Linked DNA regions of Sphaerisporangium krabiense. The protein of the gene in region 1 interacts with the protein of each later gene in a pairwise test. Links are inferred from orthologs where the notes say so. Each region holds a gene or a part of one and is shown in the gene's direction. Other genes may lie near its edges.

Region 1 (7,834 bases):
TCCGTCCACGGGGCGATGGGTGGGGCCGTCCACGGGGATGGGTGTCCGTCCACGGGGCGATGGGTGCCCACCTGCGGCGCCATGGATACCCCGGCGGGGCGATGGGGTGATCGCCGATAGGGGCGGGGTACGGCTGTCCGAGGTGGCACGGGGCATCCGGACCCGCGCGGTGTGGCGGGTCCGGAGTGCGCCGGGCGACGGATGTCCGGGGTCAGCCGCCCTGCTTCTCGATCGGCACGCGTTGGGCCTCCGGCCGGTCCTGGGCGAGCGGCACGTCCACTTCGAGAATGCCGTCGTGGTACACCGCCTTCACGCCGGTCTCGTCGGCGTTCGGCGGCAGCGGGATCGTCCGGCTGAACTCGCCGTACACGAACTCGGTGCGGTGCGGCTCGGACTTCTCCTCCTTGCGCTCGCCGCGCACGGTCAGCATGCCGTTCTCGACGGTCACCTCCACGTCGGCCTCCGGGTCGATGCCGGGCAACTCGGCGCGGACGATGTAATGGCCGTCCCTGACAGTGTCCTCGAAGCGGACCATCCGGCCGCCGGCGTACGGCCTGGCGCCGCTGAACGGTGCTTCAAGCCAGTCCAATAGGTCAGGCACCAGGCCGCGTGGTTGACGGCGCGTTGGCATGGCCATGTGAACCTCCCCTGGCTCCTCTGGTCGTTCACCTCCATCTGACGCCGCTCCCAACCCCCGGTGCAGCGGCCGTAGGTCCCGAACCCGCAGGCCCTTGGCCCTACCTCGCGGCCCCCTCGCCCCTGCCTGCCTGTTCGCAGAAGCTTTCCGCGCGAGCCCATACGCCAGGCGAATCCACTCCGCCCGGGGCAGCCCGCCGGGCAAGTCCACTCCAAGGTCAGGTCCACATGCCAGGCGAATCCACTTCGCGCGGGGCCCGTACGCCGGGCAGGTCCACTCCGCGCGGGGCCCGCACGCGAGGCAAGTCCACTCCGCGTGGGGATCGCGCGCCGGGCAAGTCCGCTCCATGTGGCGGGTGCGTGGACGGGCCGTGGCTCCGCTCGGCGCGGGGTCACGGGCGCGTCCGGGCGTTCGGAGGGGCCGTCCCTGGCGCGTGCGGTCTTAGGCGGGGCGGCCCTGGCCGGCGAGTTGGGCGACGTCTTCGGCGGCGTCGCCGGTCAGTTTGTCGGCCAGGTCGGCCAGCGCGCGGCCGACCGCCAGCTCGTCCCCGATCTCGGGCACCGGGCGGTCGGCGGGGTTGCGCCTGGCGTACCCGATGCTCTCGTGCCGTGTGCCGGACCTGGTGAGCAGCACAGCCCTGGCCGTGGTCACATCGTCGTTGTCGTCCTCGGTGATGTGGATCTCCACGGTCCACTGCTTGTCGAACATGACGCCACCTCCCGCGGTACTTCCTCCCTCAACCATCTCGCACGCCGTTCGCGGATCCCGCGCGACCCCATACCTGGGCACGGGCCCGCGCCACCTCGCACAGGGAACGGACACGCCGCCTACCCTCGCGGCGTCGCTCGTCGGTCGACCTTGGGGCCCGGCTCGTACGGCGCCTCGGGCGCGGCCTCCTCCGACGTCTCGGCGGCGCGCCGCAGGGAGGCGGCCACGGCGCCGGGAAGGGCCTGGAGGCGGTGCGCGGGCAGTTCCAGCAGGGTGACCTCGTCCGCCCAGGGGGCGACCTCGGTGACGATCGCGCGCGCCTGTTTCTTGGTGAGATGTCCGTACGCCCTGATCAGGCCCTCGCGCCAGACGTTGGCCGCCCGGCCGTGCGCGGCGTCCAGCAGCGCCCGCAGCAGTCGCTCGTCCCGCCCCTCCGGCGGCGGCAGCCGCGCCGCCTCGACCACGCCACCCCCGGCCGTGATCGCGTACAGGGACTCCAGCGCGCCGAGATCGTGCGGCGCGTCCTCGGTGAGAACGCGGACGTGGCGGGCGCGCGTGGCGAGCAGCAGCCGGGGGAGCGCCGCGCCCAGCCCCGGCGGCAGCGCGATCGCCACCCGGGCGGGGGAGGACGCGTACGGCTTGGCCAGCCACGTGGACAGGCGCGCCCTCGGTGTCCGGGGCGCGACGTCCTTGGGCCAGTCGCCCACCAGGACGTCGAACTCGCCCTCCTCGACCCCTCGCGCCCCGGCCGTGGAAGGCGCGGGGGACGGCCGCGCCTCGACCGACTGCGGACCCTGGGTATAGATGGCGGTGCCATAGCCCTCCACCCGAGCCGCGACGGCCGGGCGGGTCTTGCTCGTGGGACGGAGGACGTACAGGTCGGCCGCCGACCCGATGGCCTCCGCCCCGAAATATCTATTGAAATCTGGATAAACAGCCTCAAAAGACAAATTGAGGTCGTAAAGGGAACGTTGCACCTTCAATGCGAGCATCGGCGTACGCTCGCTCGCCCCGTACGCCAGCAGCACCCGCCCCTGCTCGGGATCGCGCAGCCCCTCGACGGCCCGCGCCACGAACAGCCCGACGCCCTCGGGCGTGTACGGCGGGTCGGTGATCGCCAGATCGGCCTGGCCGCGCGCCGACGGCGGCAGGCCGAGGCGGAGATCGGCCCAGCGGGTCACGACGTCCAGCCCCAGGGCCTCCGCGCGTTCGCCGATGTAGGCGAGGATGCGATCGTCCACGTCCACGACGGTCACCTGGACGCCCGGGTGGATCATGGCGACCGCCAGCGAGGTCAGGTCATGGTCGCCCACGCACAGCAGCCGCGAGCCCGGCAGCCAGAACCGCGCGCCGAGCAGCAGGGCCCGGCGCACCACCGTCTCGGGGGTCGCGGCGACGTGGTCGAGGACGTGACGCCCGCGCGGCCCGCCCGCGACCAGCTCCGCCATGCGCCGCACCACGTCCCCGTACCGGGGGAGCAGATGGGCCACCGGGTCGGCGGGGGAGCCGGGCACCTCGCCGCCCTCGTCCAGCAGCGCGCGGTACGCCTGCGCCTGCTCCCCGGTCAGCCGGAAGCGCTCACCGGACCGCTGCGGCCCGGCCTCGCGCAGCAGGGCCTCGACGGCCCGCCGGGAGGTCGCCGTCTCGCGGACCAGGGCGGCCAGGGTCCACCACTCGCCGTCGCAGAGCAGCGCGAGGGCCGCGCGCAGCCGCCGCGCGTCCACCCCGGCCTCGGCCAGCAGCCTGCTCACTCCCTCGGACGCCATGCGGCAACCCTATCGGCGGCCCCGGCGCCCTCCTCCCGTCCGCGTCCCGGCTGTGGACAACCGGACGCCCGGGCGTGTCCGGCCATGCCCAGGACGGCTCTCGTGGCTAAACTCCCCCGGGGCGACCGACGGGGGGAGCGTGGCCCTGATGTTGAACGGCATAGACGTGTCCAATTGGCAGGGCGCCGTCGACTGGGCGGATCATGCCATCGACGGCGTCGACTTCGGCTTCGCCAAGGCCAGCGAAGGCACCGGGTTCACCGACAAGTGGTTCGCCCGCAACTGGGCGGCGATGCGGGAGAACTGGATGGTCTGCGGCGCCTACCATTTCGGGCATCCCAAGGGCGATCCCGAGGACCAGGTGCGCCATTTCCTGGACGTGATCGACGCGGCCGGCGGCCTGCGCAGGGGTGACCTCATCGCCCTCGACCTGGAGCGCTCCGCTCACCTGCCGCCGCACGAGGTGGCCGAGTTCGCCCGCCGCTGGTGCCGTGTGATGACCTTCGTCACCGGCGTGCGGCCGATCATCTACACCTTCCTGTCCTTCGCCAGGAAGGGCTACTGCCACGGGCTGGAGGACTACCCGCTGTGGATCGCCGCGCCGAGCCACCCCAAGGGGCGCCCGGCCGTCCCGCCGCCGTGGAACCGCTGGACGATCCACCAGTACTCGCACGGCCGCATCGACCGCAACGTCTTCCGAGGCGACCGGGCCCAGCTCACCGCCCTCGGTTTCCAGCCCGACGACGGGCGCCGCAAGGCATAGGGGCGGCGATATCGGGGGGCGGTTCCCGGTAGCATCGGGCTCGTAAACCGGAAGCCTCGCCCATTCTTGGAGCCCATCGTGTCCGCCGCCCTCGAAATACGCGTCACCCTCGCCGGAGCCGAGCGTGTGGTGGCGGGCGGCACGACGGCCGGGGAGGCCCTGGAGGCCGACGGCCGCACCGTCATCGCCGCGAGGATCAACGGCGAGGCCCGCGACCTCGCCACCGTCATCGCCGAGGGCGACGTCGTCGACCCGATCGCGATCGACGGCGAAGAGGGGCGCGCCATCCTGCGCCACTCCACCGCCCACGTGATGGCCCAGGCCGTCCAGGAGCTCTTCCCCGACGCCCGGCTCGGCATCGGCCCGCCCGTCGAGAACGGCTTCTACTACGACTTCGACGTCGAGCACCCGTTCACCCCCGACGATCTGAAGCGCATCGAGAAGCGCATGCGCGAGATCGTCAAGCAGGGGCAGCTCTTCTCCCGGCGCGCCGTCTCCGACGACGCCGCCCGCGAGGAGCTGGCCGCCGAGCCGTACAAGCTGGAGCTGATCGGGCTCAAGGGCGGCGCGGCCGACGAAGAGAGCGTCGAGGTCGGCGGCGACCAGCTCACCATCTACGACAACCTCGACGCCAAGTCCGGCGAGTTGTGCTGGAAGGACCTGTGCCGGGGGCCGCACCTGCCGTCCACCCGGGTCATCCCCGCCTTCAAGCTGATGCGCTCCGGCGGGGCGTACTGGCGGGGCAGCGAGAAGAACCCCCAGCTCCAGCGCATCTACGGCACCGCCTGGGAGTCCCGCGAGAAGCAGGACGACTACCTCCACATGCTGGAGGAGGCCGAGAAGCGCGACCACCGCAAGCTGGGCGCCGAGCTCGACCTGTTCTCCTTCCCGACCGAGCTCGGCTCCGGTCTCGCGGTCTTCCACCCCAAGGGCGGCGTGGTCCGCCGCCTCATGGAGGACTACTCGCGGCAGCGCCACGAGGAGGCCGGGTACTCCTTCGTGAACACGCCGCACATCACCAAGGAGAACCTGTACCAGATCTCCGGCCACCTGGACTGGTACGCCGACGGCATGTTCCCGCCCATGGAGCTCGAGGGCGCGCGCTACTACCTCAAGCCCATGAACTGCCCGATGCACATCCTGATCTTCCGGTCGCGCGGGCGGTCCTACCGCGAGCTGCCGCTGCGCCTGTTCGAGTTCGGCACCGTCTACCGCTACGAGAAGTCGGGCGTGGTGCACGGCCTCACCCGCGTCCGCGGCATGACGCAGGACGACGCGCACATCTTCTGCACCCGCGACCAGATGCAGGACGAGCTCAAGAGCCTCCTGCGGTTCGTGCTCGGGCTGCTGCGCGACTACGGCCTCGACGACTTCTACCTGGAGCTCTCCACCCGCGACCCGAAGAAGTCCGTGGGCAGCGACGAGGTCTGGGAGGAGGCCACCGAGGCCCTGCGCGTCGCCGCCGAGTCCGAGAACCTCGAGCTCGTCCTCGACCCCGAGGGCGCGGCCTTCTACGGGCCCAAGATCTCGGTCCAGGCCAAGGATGCCATCGGCCGCACCTGGCAGATGTCCACCATCCAGGTCGACCTGAACCTGCCCGAGCTGTTCGAGCTGGAGTTCCAGGGGGCGGATGGGGCGCGGCAGCGTCCCGTCATGATCCACCGGGCGCTGTTCGGATCGATCGAGCGGTTCTTCGGCGTCCTCGTCGAGCACTACGCCGGCGCGTTCCCTCCCTGGCTCGCGCCCGTCCAGGTCATCGGCATCCCCATCGCCGACGCCCACGTGTCGTACCTGAACGACGTCGCCAAGCGGCTGCGCGAGCACGGCATCCGGGTCGAGGTCGACTCCTCCGCCGATCGCATGCAGAAGAAGATCCGCAACGCCCAGAAGGCCAAGGTGCCCTACATGCTGCTCGCCGGCGACGAGGACATCGCTGCCGGGGCGGTCTCCTTCCGCTACCGCAACGGCGAGCAGAAGAACGGCATCCCGCTGGAAGACGCCATCGCCGAGATCATCAGCGCCGTGGAGAACCGCACCCAGGTCTGACCCGGGGTCCCCGCGCGCCGGTCTCCGGCATCGGCCCTGGTCCGTCCCCGGGCGCGTCGCGCGCGCTCGGGGTGGACTCCGGGTCCGGCCCGTTCGATCTTCCCGCCGGCCTCGGCCCGGACGCGGCGCGGGGGAGTCGGTCCTTTGTGCTGCGCACGATCCCGGCGGGCGAGAAAGGGCGGGCTGGTCCTATGCTGCAAGACATGCAGGAGCCCATTGAGCAGTCCGGTGCCGGAGAGCCCGACAACTTCCGGCGTCTGTGGACCCCGCACCGGATGGCCTACATCAAGGGCGAGAACAAGCCGACCGGCACCGGCCCCGGAGACGGGTGCCCGTTCTGCGAGATTCCCGGGATGAGCGACCAGGACGGGCTCATCGTGGCCCGCGGCTCCAGCGTGTTCGCCGTCCTGAACCTCTACCCGTACAACTCCGGCCACCTGATGGTCTGCCCGTACCGCCACGTGGCCGACTACGCCGACCTCGACGACGCCGAGACCGCGGAGCTGGCCGACTTCACCAAGCGGGCGATGCTCTCGCTGCGCAAGGCCAGCGGCGCCCAGGGCTTCAACGTCGGCATGAACCTCGGCCACGTCGCGGGCGCCGGCATCGCGGGCCACCTGCACCAGCACGTCGTGCCCCGCTGGGGCGGCGACACCAACTTCATGCCGGTCGTCGGCCACACCCGGGTGCTCCCCCAACTCCTCCAGGACACCCGGGACCTCCTCGCCGACGCCTGGCCCACCCCCTGACCGACGTTCGGCCCACGCCTCACCGACGCCTGGCCGCCTTGACGGACGCCGCCTGACCGACGCCGCCTTCTGGCATCCCCGGCGGCCCTACGGCTGGGGCCAAGAGCTCGGATGGTGGCTCAGGTCGGCAGGGGATCGAGGACCGGCTTGGGGCGTGCGGGGTCGCCGGGGGCCAGGGCGGCGATGCCGGCCGAGAGGACCAACGGGACCGCGAGGGCCAGGGCCATGGAGAGGACGGCCGCGCCCGAGTCGTTGACGAGCATGCCCACCACGCCGCTCACCAGCGTGCCGACCAGGCCCGCGCGCAAGGTGGGCGCGCGTTCGAACGCCACCGGGAGCACCCCGGCGCTGGCCGCCCCGGGACGCAGCAGCGCGAAGACCAGGAAGGCGAACGCGGCCAGCACGATCGGCATGAGGTTCGGCGAGAGAAGCGTGCTCAGCATGGCCGTCAGCTTGCGCAGGATCACCGGCAGGAAGGTGCCGTCGAGGACCTGTCCGACGAACCGCCCCAGATGCGTCTGGGACCCCGGAGGACGCAGGTGGTCCAGGTAGGCGATGGCCAGCACCAGGACGCCGCCCGCGACGCAGAACGCGCCCAGCTTGAGCACCGAGACGCGCTTGCCCGCCACCAGCAACGCGGTCACCGCGATGCCTGGCACGAAGGCGATGACCCCGCCGAAGTCGCTGCCCACCCCGGGCCAGCCGTCGAGGATCATGGCGAAGCCGCCGAGCCCCGCCACGAGCGCGACGGCCCAGGGACGGCGGCCCGTCCGGACGAGCCGGTCGGCGACCGCGGTGGCCACCAGCAGCACCGCGGTGGCGAGCAGGGCGAAGGGGATGTTCCCGAGCCCGTAGTAGCGGGCGCCGACCACGCCGGTGTAGCCCATGACGCTGTCGAGCTGCAACGGGGTGCCGGTGAGAAGGTCGCCGAGCAGCACCGCGGCCGTGACGGCCGCCACGACCGAGGAGGGGCCGAGGACGCTGGCCGCCCGGGGACGGCCCCGCAGGCGCGCCCACAGGGCCGGGACCGCGAGCGCCAGCGAGGTGAGCGCCGCCGTGCAGAGCAGGATGCCGGAGACCAGCGTGAGCGCGGGCAGCGGGGCGGCGTCCCAGGGCGTGAGGTTGATCAGGTAGGTCGAGACCGGCACCGAGGCGAGCCCGAGGG
Region 2 (7,659 bases), on another replicon or contig:
CGGACCGGCGTGGTCCGGGGCCTTCGGCTCGCGTGCCGCGGCGGCGGCACGGCTCTAATGGGCCTCCGCCAGCAGCTTGCCGAGGCGGCTGACGCCCTCGACGAGGTCGTCGTCGCCGAGCGCGTAGGACAGGCGGAAGTAGCCCGGCGTGCCGAACGCCTCGCCCGGCACCACGGCGACCTCGGCCTCCTCCAGCACCAGCTCGGCCAGCTCGGCCGACGTCCGCGGCCGGTTGCCCCGGATCTCCTTGCCCAGAAGCTCCTTGACCGAGGCGTAGGCGTAGAACGCGCCGAACGGCTCGGGGCACACGACGCCCGGGATGTCGTTCAGCATGCGCACGATGGTCTGGCGCCGCCGGTCGAACGCCTCGCGCATCCGGGCCACCGCCGACAGGTCGCCCGACACGGCCGCGAGCGCGGCGGCCTGCGAGACGTTGGAGACGTTGGAGGTGGCGTGCGACTGCAGGTTCGTCGCGGCCTTCACCACGTCCTTCGGGCCGATCAGCCAGCCCACCCGCCAGCCGGTCATGGCGTAGGTCTTGGCGACGCCGTTGAGGACGACCACGCGGTCGGCGAGCTCGGGCACCGCCGCCGCGATGCTCGTGAAGCGGACTCCGCCGTACACCAGGTGCTCGTAGATCTCGTCGGTGACCACCCACAGGCCGTTCTCGGCGGCCCAGCGCCCGATGGCCTCGACCTGCTCGGGGGAGTACACCGCGCCGGTCGGGTTGGACGGGGACACGAACAGCAGCACCTTGGTCCGCTCGGTGCGCGCCGCCTCCAGCTGCTCCACCGAGGCCAGGTAGCCGGTCGACTCGTCGGTCACGACGTCCACCTGCACGCCGCCGGCGAGCTTGATGGCCTCCGGGTAGGTCGTCCAGTACGGCGCGACGACGATGACCTCGTCGCCCGGGTCCAGGAGGGTGGCGAAGGCCTCGTAGACGGCCTGCTTGCCGCCGTTGGTCACCAGCACCTGAGCGGCCTCGACCGCCACGCCCGAGTCGCGCAGGGTCTTGTCGGCGATGGCCTGCTTGAGCTCGGGAAGCCCCCCGGCCGGCGTGTACTTGTGGAACCTCGGGGTGCGGCAGGCCTCGACGGCGGCCTCGACGATGTAGTCGGGCGTCGGGAAGTCCGGCTCGCCGGCGCCGAAGCCGATGACCGGGCGACCGGCGGCCTTCATCGCCTTGGCCTTGGCGTCGACGGCCAGCGTGGCGGACTCGGAGATCGCGGAAATGCGCGCTGAGATGCGAGGACGGGTCATACCTCCATGGTTCCAGACGCCCGGGACCATCGTCGCCGCATATTCCCGCCCCCGCGGCGACGTGGGACGACGCCCGTGACACGCGCGCGGGGACGGATCGGCGTGACCCGCTTGCCGCGTTGGTTCGACGTGAGGCCCATTCCCCCGTACACTTCTGCAACTAGTGAGCGACGCGCCCCCGACTGCTCGGGGTAAGGTGGTTCACGGCAGAGGGCACTAGCGCAATTGGTAGCGCACCGGTCTCCAAAACCGGCGGTTGGGGGTTCGAGTCCCTCGTGCCCTGCGAAGTGCGGTCCGCGCACCGATGGCGTGTAAGCCGCCGCAAAGTTGCGTAGGAACGACGGATCAGGTGAGGACTGTGGCGATCGACACACGTGGCGAGGCCGCGGACAGGCCGAGCAAGCCGACCGGCCGCCCCGCTAAGAAGCGCACTTCGCCGGCACTCTTCTATCGGCAGATCGTCGCCGAGCTTCGTAAGGTCATCTGGCCGACGCGCAAGGATCTCATCTCCTACACCACAATTGTCCTCGTCTTTGTTCTGGTCATGGTCGGGATCGTGGCGGGTGTGGACGCCTTGCTCACGAAGGGTGTGCTGGCGATCTTCGGCTGATCCTGCCGTCGCTACGCGACACGCCGCCCCGAGTCCGAGGGCGGCAGAAGATCGCAACATCGTCGAGAGAAGAAAGAGCCACCGTGTCCGAGTCCCCGCTGTCGGCCGGCGCCTCCCACGAAGAGTGGGAGGGAGAGCCGGAAGAGGCGATCGAGATCACCGAGGAGTCCGGCGAGGCCGGCGCTCCCGGTGACGCCGTGGAGGAGCCAGGCGACACCGCCGCCTCCGCAGGCGCCGCCGACGAAGACGGCGATCTCGTTCCCGACGTCGACCCCGTCGAAGAGTTCAAGCGCGCGATGCGCGGCCTGCCCGGCGAGTGGTACGTCATCCACTCCTACGCGGGCTACGAGAACCGCGTGAAGTCCAATATCGAGACCCGCACCCAGTCCCTCAACATGGAGGACTACATCTTCCAGGTCGAGGTCCCGGTGCACACCGTCACCGAGATCAAGGGGGGCAAGCGCACCCCGGTCAAGGAGCGCGTCCTGCCCGGGTACGTCCTGGTGCGCATGGACCTGACCGACGAGTCCTGGTCCGCGGTGCGCAACACGCCCGGCGTCACGGGCTTCGTGGGCCTGTCCAACCGGCCCAGCCCGCTGAACCTGGACGAGGTCGCCAAGCTGCTCGCGCCCGAGCCGACCGAGCAGGCCAAGACCACCACCGCCAAGGCCGCCGCCGCGACCGTCGACTTCGAGGTCGGCGAGTCAGTCACGGTCATGGACGGCCCCTTCGCCACGCTTCCCGCCACCGTCAGCGAGATCAGCGCCGAGTCGCAGAAGCTCAAGGTGCTCGTCTCCATCTTCGGTCGCGAGACCCCGGTGGAGCTGTCGTTCAACCAGGTCTCCAAGATCTGACCCACGGTCGGGTCTCGGTGATCTGACGGCGCGCATACACTGATAACTCGTCCCCGCGGCCGGCGTGCGGCCGCCCGCGGGGTGAAATCCCGAGGAAGCAGGCCCCTTGGTGGCCCGCGCGTGCCCTCGGGGCCCCCGCTCTCCGCGGGGTCAGGCAGCAGTCAAGGACCCGGAGTAGAAATGCCTCCAAAGAAGAAGATCGCGGCCCTGGTCAAGGTCCAGCTCCCCGCCGGCCAGGCCACGCCCGCGCCGCCGGTCGGTACGGCGCTCGGTCCCCACGGCGTCAACATCATGGACTTCGTGAAGCAGTACAACGCCGCGACCGAAGCCCAGCGGGGGAACATCATCCCCGTCGAGATCACCATCTTCGAAGACCGCAGCTTCACCTTCGTCACCAAGACGCCGCCGGCGCCTGAGCTGATCAAGAAGGCCGCGGGCGTCGACAAGGCCAGCGCCAACCCGCTTCGCGACAAGGTGGGCAAGCTCACCAAGGAGCAGCTGCGCCAGATCGCCGAGACGAAGATGCCCGACCTCAACGCCAACGACATCGAGGCGGCCGAGAAGATCATCGCCGGCACCGCCCGGTCGATGGGCATCACCATCGCGGACTGACCGCGTCCCCGAGCCGCCGAGCGCGGCACGGCGAACCAGCACAGGACATCCGTGGGAGGGCCACGCGCTGGCCCACGACCACGAACTCCACAAGGAGAGGCACGTGAAGCGCAGCAAGACCTACCGCAACGCCGAGCAGCAGGTCGACAGGGAGAACCTGTACAGCCCTGTCGACGCCGCCCGGCTCGCCAAGAGCACCTCGGTCACCAAGTTCGACGCGACCGTCGAGGTCGCCCTGCGGCTGGGCGTCGACCCCCGCAAGGCCGACCAGATGGTCCGCGGCACCGTCAACCTCCCGCACGGCACCGGCAAGACCGCCCGGGTCCTGGTCTTCGCGACCGGTGACCGTGCCGAGGAGGCCCGCGCCGCGGGCGCCGACATCGTCGGGGCCGACGAGCTGATCGACGAGATCTCCAAGGGCAACCGCCTGAACGAGTTCGACGCCGTCGTCGCCACCCCCGACCTCATGGGCAAGGTCGGCCGTCTCGGCCGCGTCCTCGGCCCGCGCGGCCTCATGCCGAACCCCAAGACCGGCACCGTGACGCCGGCCGTGGGCAAGGCCGTGACCGACATCAAGGGCGGAAAGATCGAGTTCCGGGTCGACCGCCACGCCAACCTGCACTTCATCATCGGCAAGGTGTCGTTCCCCGAGCGCCAGCTCCTGGAGAACTACTCCGCCGCGCTCGACGAGATCATCCGTCTCAAGCCGTCCGCGGCGAAGGGGCGCTACCTCAAGAAGGTGACGTTCTCCACGTCCATGGGCCCGGGCATCCCGGTGGACCCGAACGTGACGCGGGGCATCACCGCCGAGCTCGACGCCTGACGACCGTACGTCGTCCTCCCGGCACGCCGGGAAAGCGTGAGGGCCTCCACCCGACGGGTGGAGGCCCTTTCGCGTTCCTGCACATTCTTTCTACATTTCCCTTTTTCGCTGGTCAGAGGGTCTGTACGGCATGAAGTAGCCGGGTGGGCCCCCGATTCACGCGCATAACGCGCCGCACGGGGTAGTGCGCCCGCGTAGGGTCGAAACACTTTCAGGGGAACGAAGGGACAGGTAGTGAAGCGGCGAATGACACCCGTGGTCGCGGCCGTGGGCTCGGCCATGCTCATCGCGGTATCAGCGTGCGGCCAGGCCCCCCAGGGGCAGTCGGCCGAGTCCCTCGGCGCGGTCAAGCTCTCCGCCGCCGAGACGCTCCAGCAGAGCGCCAAGAGCGCCGAGAGCGTGAACTCCTACAGCGCCCAGCTCGTCGTGGACTTCACCGCCCCCAAGGAGGGCGCCGGGAGCGCGGGGGGCTCGGGGACCGTCAAGGGCTCGGTGGTCTACCACCAGAAGCCTCAGATCGCCTCGGACGTCAAGCTCGACCAGATCAGCGTGGCCGGGCAGAACGTGCCCGGCGGGGTCCGCCTGATCCTCCTCGGCGACACGGCGTACGTGAAGATGGACATGCTCACCAAGCTCATGGGCGGCACCAAGCCGTGGATCAAGGTCGACCTGGCCAAGGCCGGTCAGCAGGGCGGCGTCGACGTCGACCAGCTGCTGCGGCAGGCGCAGCAGGTCGACCTGCAGACCAGCGTCAAGATGCTGACCACGTCCAAGGACGTCACCACGGCCGGCACCGAGAGCGTCGGCGGGGTCGAGACGACGCACTACAAGGGCACGTTCGTCGTCGCCGACGCGGTCAAGCAGCTCGCGCCCGAGCTGCGGCAGAACCTGGAGGGCCAGCTCTCCAACGTCAAGGACATGAAGTTCGACGCCTGGATCGACGCGCAGAACCTGCCGCGCAAGGTCGAGATGAACGGCGCCCAGAACGAGGGGAGCTTCAAGCTGACCTCGACGTTCGGCGACTTCAACAGCGCCGCCGAGGTCACGGCCCCGCCGGCCGCCGAGGTGGGCGAGCTGCCGAGCAACCTCGGGAACATCCCGGCCGGTGGCGGCGACACCACCGGCGGCGGTAGCTGACGCGAGACCGCTTCCGGCGTGCTCCGCGGGACGACTCCGCGGAGCGCGTCGTCCGGCCGCGGGCGTGATTTGGCGCCAGGCGGCCGGAGGACGTACAGTGTCCAGTGCCGAAGACCGCCGGTCGTCGCCGAGCCTGTCATGGCCCGGTGGCCCAAGGATCCACGACGTGGACGGCCAGCGTAGGTGTGTGAGTTTCCATATGGTGTCCCGCGCGGCCTCCCCGCGCGAATCCGTGTGTGAGCCCCGTGCGCCTGCGCCGGGGCTTTTCGTTTTCCCGACTCCTTGAGCCCTTCGCCGGCGGCACATCTGGAAGGAGGCCCATGGCGAGGGCGGAAAAGGCGACCGCGGTCGCCGAGCTCAAGGATCGTTTCGAGAGCTCGAACGCCGCTGTCCTGACCGAGTACCGCGGTCTCACCGTCGCGCAGCTCAAGGAGCTGCGCGTCTCGCTCGGTGAGCACGCGAAGTTCGCCGTGGCGAAGAACACGCTGTCCAAGATCGCGGCCAACCAGGCCGGGGTCGACTCCCTGGACGACCTGTTCCAGGGGCCCACCGCGATCGCGTTCGTCAGCGGCGACGTGGTCGAGGCGGCCAAGGGGCTGCGTGAGTTCGCCAAGGCCAATCCCCTCCTGATCATCAAGGGCGGTGTCGTCGACGGCAAGTCGATGACCCCGGACCAGATCAACACGCTTGCCGACCTGGAGCCGCGCGAGGTCCTGCTCGCGAAGCTGGCCGGCGCGCTGAAGGCGAAGCAGTCGCAGGCCGCCGCCACCCTCAACGCGCTGCCCACCCAGATGGCCCGCCTGGTCGAGGCCCTGCGCGCCAAGCGCGACGAGGCCGGCCCGGCGGACGCCGCCGAGTGAGCACGGCGCAAGCGGAGTAAGCACGGCGCGAAAGCGTCACGGCAGGGGATTCAGGCGCGTACCGCGGACCTGTTCCAAGTTTTTGCAATTCATACGGAGGAACCACCATGGCGAAGCTCAGCACCGACGAGCTGCTCGACGCGTTCAAGGAGATGACCCTTCTTGAGCTCGCGGACTTCGTGAAGCTCTTCGAGGAGACCTTCGACGTCAAGGCCGCCGCGCCCGTCGCGGTCGCCGCCGCCCCCGGTGGCGGTGGCGCGGCCGCCGCCGCCGAGGAGGTCGAGGAGCAGGACGAGTTCGACGTCATCCTCGACGCGGCCGGCGACAAGAAGATCCAGGTCATCAAGGAGGTCCGCGCCCTCACGAGCCTCGGGCTCAAGGAGGCCAAGGACCTCGTGGACGGCGCTCCCAAGCCGGTCCTGGAGAAGGTCAACAAGGAAGCCGCCGAGAAGGCCAAGGCCGCCCTGGAGGGCGCCGGCGCCACCGTCACCGTCAAGTGACCTCGCGCGACTGATCCGCACGCCGAGAAGGGGCGGTCCCACCCAGGTGCCGGGTGGGCCGCCCCTTCCGCGTGTCCAGGGTCTTCGCGCGCTTCAACAGCATTTATGAGAGTTATGGCCGGATATGTCGCCCTAGGCTGGGCGTCCGGATCCCCTCTCGGGCCCGCCGCCGCACCCCGGCCGCGAGAAAACGGTGATCGCCGCCGGGGGATCGCGATACCGGGTTATGATCCGGCGACCGGCCGCCCGGGGCCCGCGACGCGCCCCGTTCGTCGTGGCGCCTCCGAGGGCGGCCACCAGGCGATGGGAGGAACAGGTGGCGCTGCACGCGGCTCGCTCCCCCCGCAGGACACGGCTGCTGGTCCTGGCGGCACTGGCCGTGCTCATCGCCGGCCTCGGCGTCGCCTGGGTGAGCGTCGGCGCCGACCTCGACGCCGCCCGCGCCGCCGCGAAGGACCGCTCGGCCGCGGTCCAGGCCGCGGAGCGCTACGCCCTGACGCTCATGGCCGTCGACCACCGCACCGTGGACCGCGACGTGCGGCGGGTGCTCGACTCCTCCGTCGGCCAGGCGAGGACCGACTACGCCAGGGACGCCGGGCGGCTCAAGGCCGCGACGCTGCGGAACAAGGCCGTCCAGACCGGCGTGGTGCGCGCCGCGGGCCTGGTGTCGATGGACGCCGCCGGTACCGGCGCCCGGGTGCTGGTGGTGGCCGACTCGGTGATCCGCTGGGAGGGCGTCAAGACGGCGCCGCAGGAGCGCTTCTACCGCTGGAACATGGAGGTCACCAAGACCCGTGGAGCGTGGTGGGTGTCGAAGCTGGAGCAGGTGACGTGACCGGCGAAGGGCTCTCGGCGGCCCTGGAGCGGCCCGAGCGCCGCCGTTGGCGGTCTCTGGGCTACTTGCTCACGATCGGCGTCGCGACGGTCCTGGTGGCCGTTCTGGCGGTTCTGGTGGTGGTCGGGCATCTCCGTCTCCGCGACCTGCGCGCGAGCGAGGCCGCCT

What was found.
Region 2: the proteins of thrS (region 1) and rplA interact in binary tests that used the Escherichia coli proteins (3 or more experiments, as listed by UniProt). The link is inferred for Sphaerisporangium krabiense from one-to-one orthologs.

Annotation. Positions count from the first base shown.
Region 1 is NZ_JACHBR010000002.1:1,082,695-1,090,528, forward strand. What follows is about bases 3,451-6,436. They hold thrS (threonine--tRNA ligase), read left to right. Parts: upstream 3,451-3,952; coding sequence 3,953-5,920; downstream 5,921-6,436. Other genes in these bases: BJ981_RS32770 (glycoside hydrolase family 25 protein), read left to right, coding at 3,451-3,874; BJ981_RS32780 (HIT family protein), read left to right, coding at 6,124-6,436. In the rest of the region: BJ981_RS32755 (Hsp20/alpha crystallin family protein), read right to left, coding at 212-601; BJ981_RS32760 (DUF1876 domain-containing protein), read right to left, coding at 1,079-1,345; BJ981_RS32765 (bis-aminopropyl spermidine synthase family protein), read right to left, coding at 1,465-3,111; more of BJ981_RS32770, read left to right, coding at 3,260-3,450; more of BJ981_RS32780, read left to right, coding at 6,437-6,669; BJ981_RS32785 (hypothetical protein), read right to left, coding at 6,789-7,834. UniProt on the Escherichia coli protein: Catalyzes the attachment of threonine to tRNA(Thr) in a two-step reaction: L-threonine is first activated by ATP to form Thr-AMP and then transferred to the acceptor end of tRNA(Thr). The rate-limiting step is amino acid activation in the presence of tRNA.
Region 2 is NZ_JACHBR010000001.1:764,696-772,354, reverse strand. The notes cover bases 2,489-5,299. They hold rplA (50S ribosomal protein L1), read left to right. Parts: upstream 2,489-3,439; coding sequence 3,440-4,159; downstream 4,160-5,299. Other genes in these bases: BJ981_RS03255 (SCO4651 family lipoprotein), read left to right, coding at 4,406-5,296; rplK (50S ribosomal protein L11), read left to right, coding at 2,905-3,336; nusG (transcription termination/antitermination protein NusG), read left to right, coding at 2,489-2,724. Also shown: BJ981_RS03285 (pyridoxal phosphate-dependent aminotransferase), read right to left, coding at 55-1,260; preprotein translocase subunit SecE, read left to right, coding at 1,619-1,870; more of nusG, read left to right, coding at 1,954-2,488; rplJ (50S ribosomal protein L10), read left to right, coding at 5,617-6,156; rplL (50S ribosomal protein L7/L12), read left to right, coding at 6,264-6,656; BJ981_RS03240 (Rv1363c family protein), read left to right, coding at 6,973-7,491; BJ981_RS03235 (Rv1363c family protein), read left to right, coding at 7,461-7,659. UniProt on the Escherichia coli protein: One of the primary rRNA binding proteins, it binds very close to the 3'-end of the 23S rRNA. Forms part of the L1 stalk. It is often not seen in high-resolution crystal structures, but can be seen in cryo_EM and 3D reconstruction models.